2 regions of the Exiguobacterium sp. EA-TM-5 genome follow, and region 2 is predicted to be linked to the other one. Evidence: riboswitches for the same ligand, from Rfam matches in the RefSeq annotation. Region 2 holds a riboswitch; the other holds the start of a gene.
The links. Region 2 has a riboswitch for thiamine pyrophosphate ahead of thiT (energy-coupled thiamine transporter ThiT). Riboswitches for the same ligand answer to the same signal wherever they lie in the genome.

Region 1: it holds a riboswitch for thiamine pyrophosphate, as region 2 does, so the genes downstream of both, ACV3PA_RS12595 (thiamine phosphate synthase) here and thiT (energy-coupled thiamine transporter ThiT) in region 2, are expected to answer to the same signal.

Annotation. Positions count from the first base shown of each region.
Region 1 is NZ_CM132670.1:2,373,832-2,381,996, reverse strand. It holds gene ACV3PA_RS12615 (DoxX family membrane protein) at 1-208, opposite strand, end outside; gene ACV3PA_RS12610 (MFS transporter) at 336-1,520, opposite strand; gene ACV3PA_RS12605 (OsmC family protein) at 1,711-2,136, shown strand; gene nagZ (beta-N-acetylhexosaminidase) at 2,133-3,353, shown strand; TPP riboswitch at 3,410-3,512, shown strand; gene ACV3PA_RS12595 (thiamine phosphate synthase) at 3,594-4,187, shown strand; gene ACV3PA_RS12590 (FAD-dependent oxidoreductase) at 4,184-5,128, shown strand; gene thiS (sulfur carrier protein ThiS) at 5,125-5,325, shown strand; gene ACV3PA_RS12580 (thiazole synthase) at 5,328-6,092, shown strand; gene ACV3PA_RS12575 (ThiF family adenylyltransferase) at 6,089-7,096, shown strand; gene ACV3PA_RS12570 (hypothetical protein) at 7,218-7,574, shown strand; gene ACV3PA_RS12565 (putative periplasmic lipoprotein) at 7,701-8,075, opposite strand.
Region 2 is NZ_CM132670.1:1,606,065-1,614,229, forward strand. It holds gene pknB (Stk1 family PASTA domain-containing Ser/Thr kinase) at 1-1,935, shown strand; gene rsgA (ribosome small subunit-dependent GTPase A) at 1,961-2,866, shown strand; gene rpe (ribulose-phosphate 3-epimerase) at 2,869-3,525, shown strand; TPP riboswitch at 3,548-3,656, shown strand; gene thiT (energy-coupled thiamine transporter ThiT) at 3,719-4,279, shown strand; gene ACV3PA_RS08230 (thiamine diphosphokinase) at 4,281-4,883, shown strand; gene ACV3PA_RS08235 (amino acid permease) at 4,936-6,339, opposite strand; gene rpmB (50S ribosomal protein L28) at 6,479-6,667, opposite strand; gene ACV3PA_RS08245 (Asp23/Gls24 family envelope stress response protein) at 6,951-7,313, shown strand; gene ACV3PA_RS08250 (DAK2 domain-containing protein) at 7,339-8,165, shown strand, end outside.

The sequences.
Region 1 (8,165 bases), 770 kb from region 2:
TCGGTAAGGCGAGTTGCTCGATCCACGTCGCATACCACGAACTGACGAGTGCATCTTCGCCTGTCGCTTTTGCGAGCGCTCCTTCGAGAAACGGTTTTGCATCGAAGCCATTGATGTACTTGCCGATTCCGGCGATGAACCACTGAATTCCGAGCCAGAGTCGGATGATTGTCAACAGACCAAGACCGATCATGTGTAATGCTTTCACTTTCAGACACTCCTCTACTACAACATAGTCCCCATCATACTGAAAAAACGTCAGTCAGATGGGGACTATCATCATAACGTCATCGAACCGTCATCGACCTGTTACAAAAAAGCATAAGGTAACGGTTTCACGACCGTTGATCGAGGCGATGACTGATCGCGGTCAATAACGCAGCAACGAGCGCGACTAGTCCACCGACGAGTGCCGTGTTCATCATCGGACCGTTCGCATAGACGATTCCACCGAGTGCGGAACCGAAGGCGATCCCAACGTTACTTGCGACAGGCATCAATGAAGCAGCGAGTCCTTTTGCTTCCGGATTGAACTTTTCAGCGAGATCAATCAAGTAGATCTGTGTCGAAGTCGTCAGTAAAATTGACATCAGCGACATCAAAGCGATATTAAACAGACCAAGTGAAAGGGATGCTGTTGTGAAGTATAACGCAGCAAGGACGATCGCTTGCACGACGAAGACGAATCGTAAGCGACCCATCGGATTTTTGCTGGCGATTTTACCGGCAAGGATGTTACTGAAGATCGAGACGACACCGTAAGCGAGCAAGATCGGACTGATCCATGTCTTCGCGATGCCGAGTTCCGTTTGGAGGATTGGTACAAGGTACGTGTAGACGACGTACGTTGCCCCGAAGCCGAACGACGGAATAAAGAAGGCGATCAAGATCCGTGGGTTGGCTAACAATCCGAGCTGCTCTTTAATCGAACCAGAACCGGTCGATTGCTGGACGGGAACGATCTTCCATACGGCGAGGAACGCGATTAATCCCATGAATGTCGTCAGCCAGAACGTGGCTTCGAATCCAGCGTGTTGACCGATGAACGTACCAATCGGAACACCAAGGACGTTTGCGAGTGTAAAACCACCGAAAATGAACGAGACGGCAACACCGCGCTTCGCGACCGGAACACCGTCACTTGCGACGACCATCGCGAGTGAAATCAAGACGCCGGTCAAGATGGCTGTCAGGATACGGGTTGCGAGCAATACTTCATAACTTGGTGCAAAACTACTGGCAAGATTCAGTAAGACCCAGGCAAGTAACAGACGTAGGATCAGGCGACGCCGTTCCAGATGACCGGTCATCGACATGACGATTGGTGTACCAATCGCAAAGGAGATGGCAAAGGCTGAGACGAGCGTACCCGCTGTTGCGATCGTGATATCAAGGGCTGAGGAGATTTCAGCGAGGATTCCGACGATGACGAATTCGCTCGTTCCGAGAACGAACGTCAGGAGCGACAACGTGGCAATCAAGAGCCAATCGCGTCGACTTAAACGAGTAGTAGGTGACATGGATGATTCCTCAATTCTAGCGCTTGCGCGCGAAACTATGAGTAACAGGATAGCACGAAACGATTTCGTCGGGTATCGCAAAGCGTGATTCCGAGAAAAGAACCATTATTCAAAATAGCGCGTGAATTTCCAAGGTTTCTGTTTTTTGCGTATACTACAGGAGAAGACTACTGATAAAGGAGTGGAAACGATGCAAGCGACAGTGACATGGAACAAACAGATGGGGTTTAGTGGACAAACAGAATCAGGTCATCATCTCGCGATGGACGCAGCACCCGAAAACGGCGGTGAAAACCAAGCGCCACGACCGACCGAGCTCCTGCTACATGCCGTTGCCGGCTGTACTGGGATTGATATCGTCTCGATTTTAGAGAAGATGCGCTTGACGATCACTCATTTCGAGATGGATATTGAAGGAGAACGGGCAGAGGATCATCCACGGCGTTTCACATCGATCTCGATTCATTACCGACTCGAAGGTGATTTGCCGGAAGATAAGGTCCGTCGTGCCATTTCGTTATCAAAAGATAAATATTGTTCGGTCTCACAATCCCTGAACGCTGAGATTTCCGTCTATTATTCCATCAATGGTGTCCGGAGCGAGGATCCTTTGTGAAGAAGACTGTACTGATCGGCTGCCTGTTGCTTGCAGGGTGTGCGCAGGAGACGACGGAATCAACGAAACCATCACAACCAGAAGCGAAGCAACCGACTGAAGCGAAGAAGCCAAAGCCTGAGCCGACGAAGGAAGAACGACAACACGCACAACTAAAACAACAACTGGCAGCGATGTCGACGTCTGAAAAAATCGATCAGCTCCTCTATATCGGAGTCGCTGGTACGGAACTTTCAGCGGCAGACCGGCAGTTGTTGCGGACGCATGCGATTGGTGGCGTCTTACTGCTCGGCGGAAACATCACGTCAGAAGAACAATTGTTAACGTTCACGCGTGCGATTCAAGAGACGAACCAAAAGCCATATGCGTTCGTCGGGATTGACGAGGAAGGCGGACGGGTCAGTCGGGTACCTGATCAACGATTACGTCTGCCGACGAGTCAACGTATGGCGCAAGGCGCAAATATGGCGAAAATGGAAGACGTCGGACGCACGCTCGGTCATGTATCGCGGTACTATGGATTCAACATGGACTTTGCACCAGTCCTTGACGTTAACAGTAATCCGAACAATCCGATCATCGGTGATCGTGCCTTAAGTGCAGAGCCGAAGACCGTCGCGACGTTCGGTACAGCACTGATGCACGGGATGCAAGAGACTGGCACGATTCCGGTCGTCAAACATTTTCCTGGTCACGGTAATACGAGTGTCGATTCCCATGTTGGACTGCCGAAAGTGACGGCATCAAAGGAAGAACTGAAGCGAACGGAACTGTTACCGTTCCAAGAAGCGATTCAAGAGGGGGCCGAGATGATAATGGTCGCCCATATTCTGTATCCCGCGTATGACGATCAAAATCCATCCTCGCTCTCGAAGCCGATCCTGACTGATCTCTTGCGTCAGAAACTCGGATTCAACGGCGTCATCATCACAGATGATCTCGTCATGGGAGCGATCACGCAACAATACGGTCTTGCGGAAGCGGCGCGGCAATCACTCGTCAATGGAGCTGACATGGCAATGTTTTCAGAGGCAGGTGCTTATGCGAAAGTTCATGCTGAAGTGATGCAAGCCGTCAAAGATGAAACGCTGACGACCGAGATGCTCGATGCGAAAGTGATGCGAATCCTGAAGCTGAAGCAGACGTATGCCAACAGCCAGAAGCAACAGCGACCGACGAAATCGGAGCTCGTTCAGCAAGTGGAAGCGCTCAACTAGGACTAGCGAAGGAAAGCGACTCATGCTAGACTAATGGGGCAAGCCAATTAAACACGAAAAGACACTAGGGGAGTCTCCCAGCAGACTGAGACGGAAGTATCCGGACCCTTTGAACCTGATCTAGTTCGTACTAGCGGAGGGAAGTGGCTCGAAACCTTAGATATCCTTAGCGCTGCAGCGCATTTTCGGACCACTCCTTTCAACATCGGGAGTGGTCCTTTTTCGTCTAGAAAGGAAGATATGATGCGTTTACATCTGATTTCAACAGGTTCGATCGATTTGCGAGATGGGGCCGAAATCTTTCAATTCCTTCAACCCTATACCAATCAATTGCATCTGCGGGAACCGAACTTATCAGCGGCAGAATTACTTGATCTAATTGAAACACTCCTTCGGCAAGGATATTTGCCTGATCAATTAACGGTCCATGACCGCGTCGACGTTGCGCATGTCGCTGGCATCGGTGTGCAGTTGACCCGACGATCCTTACGCGTCGGTGATGTCCGAAGACACTTTCCAGATCTGACAATCGGTAAATCCGTCCATTCACTGGCAGAGGCGCTCGCGGCTGAGGCAGAAGGAGCTGATCAATTGCTCTACGGTCATATTTATCCGACGGCGTCGAAGCAGGATCTTCCGCCACGTGGTGTTGATGCTCTCAAACAAGTCGTTACCTTCACGACAAAACCAGTCATCGCAATCGGCGGCATCACACTAGATCGTATTCCTGAGATCGCAGCGACCGGTGCAACCGGAATCGCCGTCTTATCCGGCATCCTCGGTCAAACGGACCCACTTGCTGCCATTCAGCGTTATCAGGAGGTTAGGGTATGACGGATCACATCATCATTGGTGGTGGAGTCATTGGTTTGACGCTTGCTTACAGTCTCGCCTGTCAGAACGAATCCGTTCTTGTCCTTGAGCGCGAAACATGCGGTCAAGGGACGAGTCGCGCAGCTGCCGGAATGCTTGCGACGGATATTGAGCTACGTGATGAACTGCATGCGCTAGCCGCTCGAAGTCGCCGTCTGTATCCGTTACTCGCACGTCGACTTGAACGGGAGACTGGCATCGATTGCGGCTACCTGGAACAACCGTTTTTGTTAAAACGAGACGGACAAGAATACTTATTTCCATCGGTCGGTCAAATCGACCCGCGACGAATGACCAATGCATTGATGTGTGCCTTACACGCACGTGGCGTATCGATTGAAGAACAGGTGGATGTCACGCGTCTCGAGGAGAGTGATGATGTCGTGAAGATCGAGTCGAATACTGGAATATGGACGGGACGTACGGTAACGGTGGCTGCTGGGCGCGGATCACAAGCAATACTTGCGACAGCCGACATTTCGATTGCGACATATGGCGTCAAAGGCGAGTGTTTGGCGGTCCGTCTCGCGGGACGACCGTTAAGCTCGATTCTGTTCAATGATTCTGTCTATCTTGTACCGAAAGCGGACGGACGGATTTTGATCGGTGCGACCGAATTACCGCACGATGAGACGGTCGGCGTCAGTGTCGCGGGGGTTACGTCACTGCTTCATGCAGCAGTGCGGCTTTATCCACCGATTCGTGATGCAGTCATCGAAGAAGTCTGGTCCGGCGTACGACCACAAACGATATCCGGCTTACCGTACATCGGAGTCGCTTCGTCATCGCGTCGCATCTTCCTAGCGACCGGTCATCACCGGCATGGGATTTTACTCGCACCGGCGACAGCGGAGGTCTTGGCAAATACATTACGGTTGATCCAGAAGGAGGAAGTCCGATGAACATTACGATTAACGGAAACGACCATAAGATCGAACAGATTGAAACAATCGAGGATATGCTCGTGCAACTCGGCTTGGGGGAAAAGCTCGTCATCGTCGAACAGAACCGAGTGATCATCGATCGCGGGGCTTACGGTCAGACGGTCGTTCGGGATCATGACACATTTGAAATCGTTCATTTCGTAGGAGGAGGATAAACATGCTGAAAATTGGAGAAAAGACATTTGACTCACGGTTATTACTCGGTACAGGAAAATATACGAATGCTACGGTACAGCAGGAGGCGATTGACGCTTCGGCTTCACAAATCTTGACGTTCGCTATCCGGAGACTCGACATCTTTGATAAACAACAATCGAATTTCTTAGAGTCGCTTGATTTAACGAAGTACGATTTACTGCCGAACACAGCTGGTGCGAAGACAGCAGAGGAAGCCGTCCGGTTAGCGAAGCTCGCACGAGCATCCGGGATGTGTGACATGGTAAAAGTTGAAGTGATCGGTTGCGACAAGACCTTGTTACCGGACCCAATCGAGACATTACGCGCCTCTGAAGAGTTGCTTAAAGAAGGATTCATCGTCTTACCATATACTTCGGACGACGTCGTCCTTGCACGACGCCTCGAAGAACTCGGCTGTCACGCGATCATGCCAGCAGCATCACCAATCGGCTCCGGGCAAGGTATTCTCAACCCACTTCATCTGCAATTCATTATCGAACAGACAACGGTCCCGGTCATCGTCGACGCCGGCATTGGTTCACCGACTGATGTTGCCTATGCGATGGAACTTGGAGCGGACGGTGTCTTATTGAACTCAGCGGTCGCCCATGCTCAAGACCCGGTCAAGATGGCGCGCGCGATGCGACTAGCAGTTGAAGCGGGACGTTTAGGATACGAAGCGGGACGGATTGAGAAGAAACAATATGCGATCGCGAGTAGTCCAACGAGTGGATTGATTCGATGAACCGCTACTCACGCCAAACTCGGTTTCAACCGATCGGGGAATCCGGACAAGAGCGCTTTTCAGCAGCAAAGGTGCTGATCATCGGGATGGGGGCGCTCGGAACCGCATCGGCAGAACAACTCGTTCGTGCCGGTGTCGGCGTCGTCCGAATCGTCGATCGGGATTACGTCGAGTGGAGTAATCTACAACGGCAACAGCTTTATACCGAGGACGATGCGCGTCACATCGTACCGAAGGCGATTGCTGCGAAAGCGCGTCTTGAGGCAATCAATTCGACGGTGACGATCGAAGCACACGTATTAGACGTCGACCGGGCGTCACTGACGTGGCTGTTAGACGACATCGATTTGATCATCGACGCGACGGATAATTTCGATATTCGTTTACTGATGAACGACATGGCATTGATGCGATCGATTCCGTGGATTTACGGTGGATGTGTCGGTAGTTATGGGATTACTTTCACTGTTCGTCCGGGGGAGACACCGTGTCTCCATTGTTTACTCGATCAATTACCACGTGATCAGGAGACGTGTGATACGGCAGGAATCATCAGTCCAGCTGTTCAGATGGTCGCCTCTCTACAAGTGACAGAAGCGCTGAAGTGGTTAAGTGGAAAGACGGATGCCATGCGGACACGTTTACTTGCCTTTGATGTGTGGTCGAATACATTCCAACAAATCAACGTTCAATCGTTGAAGCAAAAGGAATGTCCCTCATGTGGTACTCAACCGACGTATCCTTATTTATCGGATCAGACGGTCCGTTTTACAGCACTTTGCGGTCGCGACGCTGTCCAAATTCGGGGGGACGGTAAGCGGGATCTCGAACAGTTGAAGCGACGCCTTCAGCCGGTCGCAGCAATTTCTGCTCACAATCCGTATTTACTTGCTTTTACAATAGAAGAACATCGAATGGTCGCCTTTCAAGATGGGCGCGTCTTAATTCATGGTGAATCCGATCTCGTCAAAGCCAAACGACTCTATCATGCCTATTTCGGGTAAACGTTCAAAAAACAGTAAACTAATTTTTGATATACGTGTTTTAAATGTTTGAAAAACAGGTAAATAAGACTTCAGACGTAAAACGGTCTATAGGTTTTGAACGTGAAGAGGAGTGATTCAGATGAAACAAGAATTCGATCCGATGAAGGATCAGGCACAGACGGAAGAGAAACAGGCAGTTGTCCAACAAGCCAACTGGAATCCGGATCGGTACCGGACGAACTTGAACCCATTCTATCTGTCACCTTGTAGTGTCGAACGTAGAGAAGATGTGCATCAGGATGCATCGAAGATTCTCGAAGTCGAGACGTCGTCGCCCCTCCAACAACTTTTTGAACACAATCAAGCAACGCATACATCCGAACCAACGGGCAAAAAATTCAAAACAGGCATCGTCGTCGGCGTCGGCGCGATCATTGGCGGATCGGTTTCCGTGATTCGTTCTGTCCAACGTTTTAGAAAGCAACGGACGAAATAATACGCTCGTTGTGAAAGCACAGAAAGCAGGAGGCATTCGCCTCCTGCTTAGTTTGTAAATCCCCTCATTTCAAAAGTAGAATGAGGGGATTTTGCATGTGTTTATTTTCTTACTTAAATAAAAAAATCATGAACTAGTTACATTATCAAATGCAGTAGATTTCCCGTTTAAATAGACATCGATGATTTCATGTTCAGGATCTAACGTTAATTTATAGACATGTTGTTTCGCATTCTTACTAGTATCGTTAGATTCATCTAATTTTATCTTTACCGTATTTTCTTGCGATTCAAGATCAGTATCAACTGATTTTTTTGTGCGATACACAACATAAGCGGTATCGCCCTTCGTATTGATTAATTGCAGACTAAAGTCGGGATCAATTTTCGTTTGTATATCGTTAGGTACTGTCTGTAACTCGCTAAAACTGAGATTAGACTCGTTGACGTTACAGGCCGATAACGAAGTACATAACAGAGCTAACAGGATAATTTTTTTCATGTTGTACCTCCTCATATTCGATGGATGATTCGTAGCGATTAACGTTTACGAAAGTTCTAACATGATTCAATTATTACTTAAGATGTGACG
Region 2 (8,165 bases):
ATGCGATACGGAGATCGATTAAATGACCGCTACCGCATAGAACGGCTAGTTGGAAGTGGCGGGATGGCAAATGTCTATCAAGCCTATGATGAGATTTTAAAGCGTCATGTTGCCATTAAGATTTTACGGACTGAATTCTCGCATGACGAACAGTTCATCCGTCGATTCGAACGTGAAGCACATGCTGCTACCAGCTTGAATCATCCAAACATCGTTGCCGTCTATGATGTAGGCGAAGAAGATGCCATCTATTACATCGTCATGGAGTATATCGATGGTATGACATTAAAGACATTTTGTGAAAATCAAGCATTACCTGTGCCACAAGCAGTCGATATCATCGCTCAAATTTGTGATGCGATCGATCACGCTCATGCACACCGGATCATCCATCGCGATATTAAACCGCAAAACATGTTGATCCGAGAAGACGGTACCGTCAAAGTAACGGATTTTGGAATCGCCGTAGCGATGTCGAATGCGACGCTGACGCATACGATGTCTGTCCTTGGGTCCGTTCACTATTTTTCACCAGAACAAGCTAAAGGTAAATTTGCGGATGAGAAATCAGATATCTATTCCCTCGGTGCTGTCTTATACGAACTTGTCACAGGGCAAGTACCGTTTGAAGGAGACTCACCGGTCGCGATTGCGCTGAAGCACCTCCAAGATACGCCGCGCCGTCCATCTGTCTTGAATCCAAGAGTGCCGCAAGCACTTGAAAACTGTATCATGCAGGCGCTCTCAAAAGCACCTCATGATCGACAACAGTCCGTTGCAGCTTTTAAAACAGATATGGTAACGGCATTGTCTGATGAACGAGCAAATGAAGGCATCCGTGGTGCAGAAGAGGATGAGATGGAAAAGACGATGGTCTTGGCACCAGTACAAGCGCCAGAAGAGTCAAAATCGGAACCGGAATCACCTTCTGTCACTACAGTTCAACCGAAATCATCGGAGAAGAAAAAGAAAAAACGCTGGTGGATCGTTCTCTTATTGCTTTTGTTACTTGGTGGAGCAGCTACGACGTTTGCGATGTGGCCAGATCCAAGCGTCACCGTACCATCTGTCGTCAAAATGGATGGAGACGAAGCGGAAACGAAGTTAGAGAAACTCGGGTTCGTCGTTGAAACGACAGAACGAAGTAGCGATACGGTCGATGAGGGTGACGTCATCAGTCAGACACCTCGTGAAAAAGCACAGGTGAAAAAAGGGTCGACAGTTAATTTAGTCGTCTCTACGGGAAGTGAGCCAGTCGAAGTGCCAGATGTAACAGATGAGGCTGAAAAAGAAGCGATTGCAACGTTAAAAGAAGCTGGATTCGCAAAAGTCGAAGTCGAGCGAGAGAAGTCGGATGAGATAGATCGAGGAAATGTCATCCGGCAGTCAATTTCCGCTGGAACGGAAGTAATCGCTAAAGAACAAACGATTACGATTACTGTATCTGAGGGGACATCCTCTTTCGAATTGAAAGATTTGACAAACTTATCGAGTGATGAGGCAAAAGCTTACTTGGATAAAGTTGGGTTAGACGGAACGTTCGAACAAGAATTTTCGAGTGACGTGAAGCTCGATCAAGTCATTCGTCAGTTTCCGCAAGCAGGTGCCCAAGTCGAACCAAACGACTCAGTGACCGTCTTCATCTCTAAAGGGGAGGAAGAAAAAACAGTAACAGCAACGTTCCCAGAAAAAGTCGTGTACGATGCAGTATCTGAAGAGGACGAAGATACGCCGCCTAAACAAGTTATCCGCATCGAGACGGAAGATGCGAAAGGGAAACGGACTGTCATCGAGGAATCCATTGATCAAGATGAGACGTTCGACGTGCCGGTGACAATTGATCCGGGAGAAGAAGGAAAAATTACGATCTATAAAGACGATACGGTGTATCGTTCAAAAACCATCACGTACAATCAAGCAAAAGACGCACAATGAATGTGATGAAAAAGGAGTGCATAGGATGACGGAACAGCGCATCGAAGAAAAGCGAGAAGGAACGATCATACGGTTGCAGGGCGGCTTTTATGATGTTATGACGCCAGAAGGGGAAGTCCGTTCACGAGCAAGAGGAAACTTCCGGAAACGTGGTATCAGTCCGGTAGTTGGAGACGAAGTCGTCCTTCATATCGAGAGTGAGACCGGGTATATTCTTGAAGTGAAGGAGCGTGACAATTTTTTAGTACGTCCTCCTGTCGCGAATATCGATCAAGCATTGCTTGTCGTCTCAGCAGCAGAACCTGACTTTTCAGCCCATCTGCTTGATCGGTTTCTCGTATTGATCGAAGCGAAGGAAATTCAACCCGTCATCTTGTTAACGAAGATGGATCTGCTCGATGATGTCAAGGGACCGGCTGTCCGAGACGCGATTGTTGCTTATCGGAAGATTGGCTATACGGTCATCGAGACATCGAGTGAGACGTTGACAGGTGTCGAGCAAGTCAGACCATTACTTGCAGGCAAAACAAGTGTTCTTGCCGGACAATCAGGTGTCGGAAAAAGCTCGCTGTTGAACGCACTCGAACCATCTCTTGATCTAGAAACGAGTGCCATCTCGAAATCACTCGGACGTGGGCGTCATACAACCCGTCACGTTACGTTGATGCCGCTTGCGGAAGGATTGATTGCCGATACGCCAGGGTTCTCGAATTTAGACTTTCCTTATGAAATGGAAATAGAGGATGTGCGATGGAGTTTTCCTGAATTCGTGGCTGTGCAAGACGATTGTAAATACCGGGGGTGTTTGCATTTGAATGAACCCGGTTGTGCCGTCAAGGAGGCGGTCGAGGCACAAGAAATCATGTCCTCCCGCTATGAAAATTATGGTATGTTTATAGACGAAATCAAGAATCGAGCCCGGAGGTATTGAAGATGATTAAAATTGCACCATCGATCTTATCAGCAGATTTTGCGAATCTCGAGCGTGATGTCAAAGCGGTTGAGGCGGCAGGAGCAGACTACATTCATTTCGACGTCATGGATGGTCAGTTCGTCCCGAACATCTCATTCGGTTTACCTGTGTTAAGCAGCCTACGTCAAAAGACAGATATGGTTCTTGATGTCCATTTGATGATTGATCAACCCGAACGATTCGTCGAAGATTTCGTCAAGGCAGGAGCCGACATCGTGACGTTCCATGTCGAAGCGACGAATCATGTCCATCGTGTCTTGCAACAAATCAAAGCGGCAGGTGCGAAGGCGGGGGTCGTCTTGAATCCACATACATCACTATCGACGATTGAACACATTCTTCAGGATGTCGATATGGTCTTGTTGATGACAGTCAATCCAGGTTTTGGTGGTCAGGCGTTCATCGAGAGTGTCATGCCGAAGCTCGCAACACTTGCACAAATGAAGGCAGATCGTGGTCTTACATTTGAAATCGAGATTGATGGTGGGGTCAATCCGGAAACGGCAAAGTTATGCATCGATAATGGTGCCAACGTCCTTGTCGCAGGATCAGCGATCTACAATGCATCGGATTATGCGGAAGCAATCACTAGCATTCGTCAAGGGGCTGCCGTATAATAAGAACGAGAAAACGAAATATGATGACCGCAAGGGGTGTCGCTTGAAAAGCGGCTGAGAGGAGTCTTTTGACTTTAACCCTTCGAACCTGTTCCGTTCAAACGGACGTAGGGATGTGGCGCACGCAGGCAGTACGGCGTTCGTCGTACTGCCTTTTTGCGTCCCGTTTTATTCCATGAAGGAGGAAATTATCATGAAACGGTTACAAATGATGATGGAAATTGCCATCTTCGCCAGTCTCGGAGTCGTCTTTGATTTATTGATTCCATTCAAAATGCCACAAGGGGGCTCAATCAGCTTAGCGATGCTTCCCATCTTCGTCATGGCGTTTCGCCATGGTGTCGTCGGAGGTGTCGTCACTGGAGCACTTGTCGGTACGATTCAATTGATGTTCGCCCCACAAGTTTTGACGGTCGTTCAACCACTACTCGATTATACGATTGCATATGGAGTCGTCGGATTAAGTGGGCTGTTTGCACGTCAAGTTAGACAAGCCGCGCGTAACGGACAGAAGAAACGCTTGATGACGTTTGTCCTACTTGCGACGCTTTTAGGAGCGGGACTTCGTTATATCTGTCATGTCATCAGCGGAATCGTCTTTTTTGCCGAGTATGCTGAGGGTCCAGTCATACCATATTCGTTGATTTATAATGCGACATACATGGTTCCGTCTTACGTTCTTTGTGGTGTCGTCGCAGGTCTTCTCTTCACGACTGCACCACGCTTACTTCGCTATTCAGCACGAGGTGTTTAATATGCGGGCGATTCTTGTCTGTGCGGGTCCGCAAGAAGAGGTACCTGACTTACGGACGTTTTGCCAGCCCGGTGATTTCATCGTTGGTGTTGATGGTGGTGTTCAAACGATTGAATCGTTTGGGTTGACATGCGATATGATGATTGGTGATTTTGATTCACTTGGCTATGTACCTGAAGATGCAATCGTCCATCCGGCAGAGAAAGATGAAACGGATCTCGAACTTTCCCTCCGTACCGTATCAGAGATGAAACGGGGTGAGGAGATCATCATCATTGGAGCGACAGGCGGACGACTCGACATGACCGTTCAAAATGTCTATTTGTTAAAACAATATCCTAAGGCACGACTCGTCACGAAACGAGAAGAGGTACGGTATTTGGCAGTGGGGACATATGCAGTTAAGGCAGGAAGCTATCATTATCTCTCATTCATTCCACTTGTGGCGTCGATCCTAAGCTTATCTGGAGTCAAATACCCACTCGATGCGCATTCGGTTCCTGTTGGAGGCTCATTGACCGTCAGCAATGAATGGAGTGCGTCAGAAGCGAAAGTAGAGCTCCATCAAGGAGAACTACTGATGATGCGAACACTTAAGGAATAGAACAAGCATATGAAAAGAGGCCGTGGATGATCCGCGGCCTCTTTTCATATCGTTATTCTTCGAGTTGAGAGGGAGCGACACGGATGTCGCTTTGTGCTGCTAGATGTTTTCCTTTGACGAAGAGATGATAGCTTCCCCACATGACGAGGAAGAATGGAACACCGATGTATAGGGCGATCCGTTGATCCGCTTGAAACGCAAGACTAACGAGGACGACGACGTTTAACGTCAATGAAATCAGCGGTAACACCGGATAAAGCGGTGTCTTGAATTTCAATTCGGATAGATCATGTCCGTTTCGTAAGAACTGCCGACGAAATGCGAGCTGAGACGCAGAGATGGAAATCCAACCGACCTGAGCACCGAGACCGGCTAAGGACAAGAGCCAGATAAAGACGGTATCCTCTGCGAAAAATGCTGTCAGTAGCGAAAGCATCGCAAACATCATTGTAAAGAGTAAGGCACGCATAGGTACACCACGTGCATTCACGTAAGATAATTTTTTTGAAATCATTCCTTCCTGCGACATTGCCCATAACATTCGCGTTGCAGCGTAAAGTCCTGAGTTTCCAACAGATAATAGTGCTGTCAAAACGACGATATTCATCAAATCAGCAGCATACGGGATACCAATCGCATCAAAGACCATGATGAACGGGCTACTGACTCCTCCAGCTGTCTCATATGGAATTAAGGCACCAACGATTGTAATTGATAAGACAAAGAAAATGAACGTACGCCAGACTGTATTCCGAATCGCTTTTGGAATCGATTTTTCAGGTGTGTCGGACTCCCCAGCCGCGACACCAATCAATTCGGTTCCTTGGAAAGCGAAGTTGACGGCAATCATCGTCGTCAAGACACCGAGGATTCCATTTGGAAACCAACCGCTTGCCGTAAAGTTCGCGAACAACGATGTTGGACGATCTGCTTCCATCGGTAACCAACCGAACCAAGCAGCGCCGCCGAGAACGATGAAGAAGAGAATCGCGAGTACCTTCAAACTTGAGAACCAGAATTCTGCTTCACCGAACGCTTTTGCTGAGACGGCATTCAGACCGAATAGTAAGACCGTAAAGACAGTACACCAGACGACGACCGGCACGTTTGGAAACCAACGATCCATCAAACTGCCAGCTGCCGTTATTTCGAGTGCAACCGTCACAGCCCAGCCGAGCCAATAAATCCAACCGACGGCAAAACCGATTCCTGGTCCGATGAAACGGGTCGTATAGGTCTGAAATGACCCTGAGACCGGCATATAGACCGCTAACTCTCCTAAACATAACATCGTCAGATACATGATGGTCCCACCCACGATGTAACTGAGGACCGCCCCGAGAGGTCCCGCTTGTGAAATCGTTAACCCTGACCCTAGAAATAAGCCTGTTCCGATGATCCCACCGAGTGAGATCATGAACAGGTGTCGACTCGTCATCTCTCGTTTGAGTTGCATGATGACTTCCCCCAATTCTGACAAAATAAAGTACCTTCCTATTGTAAGCGTTTTCAATAAAAGCGACAATTAGTTTATGAGAAAAATAAATGAGGGTATAAAAAAACCGGAGGGGAAGATTCCCATCCGGTGTTGCGCCTTATACGCGTTCGACTTTACCTGATTTAAGAGCTCGAGCTGAAACCCAAACCTTTTTCGGCTTACCGTCGACGAGGATACGTACTTTTTGTACGTTGACTCCCCAAGTACGTTTTGTTTTGTTCAATGCGTGTGAACGGTTGTTACCCGACTTTGGCGATTTCCCAGTAACGTAGCATTTACGTGCCATGCGTTCCGCCTCCTTTTATGTTGTTTTGCGTTCGTCCTAATAGACACTTTGCTATCTTAGCATGGTGTCAAGGCGGTTGCAACATAAAAAAAGTAGCTGACAAGAAAAAAACTTGACAGGCAACCTCGAAATTTAAAATAATGGATGAGGATGATGGTAAAAGTTCATTTGACCGCTACTATTTTTCACTTATTCATTGTATAGTCAGTACGGCGACTTTTCAATAGTAGGTCCTTATAGTAGAATTATGAGAAGAATACAATATTCAAAGGGGGCTACTCAGGTGGCGATCGAGATGAAAACGACCTATGGAAAGATTGATGTAGATAATGATGTCGTCGCGCAACTTGCGGGCGGCGCAGCAATGGAATGTTTTGGTGTCGTTGGTATGGCATCCCAATCTCAAATCAAGGATGGTCTTGCTGAACTCTTAAAACGTGAGAACTTTGCACGCGGTGTCATCGTTCGACAGGCTTCAGAGCAGGTCCATATCGATATGCATATCATCGTAAGTTATGGAACGAAAATCTCAGAGGTGGCGAATAACGTACAGAGTCGCGTGAAATACACGCTCAGTCAGGCACTAGGTCTTGACGTGACATCTGTGAACATCTTTGTCCAAGGAGTCCGCTTGACGAATGTCTAAGGCGGGAATAGAGGAGGAAACTTTAGTGAGTGTAGATCGTTTAACAGGAGCGCAGTTAGTCAAGATGATTCAAAATGGCGCGGCGAATCTCTATCAAAATGCAGATTTCGTCGATTCATTGAATGTCTTCCCTGTGCCAGATGGTGATACGGGAACGAACATGAATTTGACGATGACTTCAGGTGCAAAAGAAGCAGGTAAATCGACAGCGGATTCTGTATCGGAAGTCGCGAACGTATTTGCGCGTGGATTATTAATGGGTGCACGCGGAAACTCGGGCGTCATCTTGAGTCAATTGTTCCGTGGATTCTCAAAATCAATCGAAGGAAAAACGACGATTGATACGAAGGAATTCGCAGATGCGTTACAAAAAGGTGTCGACACAGCATACAAAGCGGTCATGAAGCCGGTCGAAGGAACAATCTTGACGGTTGCCCGTGAAACAGCTGTTGCGGCTATCGCACAATCTGAGACGACGACGGATTTCTTAGAGTTGATGCGTCAGCTCGTCGAAGCGTCGAAAGTATCACTCGACGGAACACCCGATCTTCTTCCAGTATTAAAAGAAGTAGGTGTCGTTGATTCAGGTGGTCAAGGTCTCGTCTGTATCTATGAAGGATTCCTTGCAACGCTTGAAGGAAAAGAACTGGATAAGCCGCATGCGCCTGTCATGGAAGCACTCGTCGAAGCAGAGCATCACAAAACGGCTCAAAGCTTCATGTCGACAGAAGAAATCCACTACGGCTACTGCACGGAGATCATGGTGCGTTTCCAGGATGACAAGCTCGCGAATGCACCGTTCAGCGAAGAAGACTTCCGAAACGAATTAGCGGAATTCGGTGATTCGTTGCT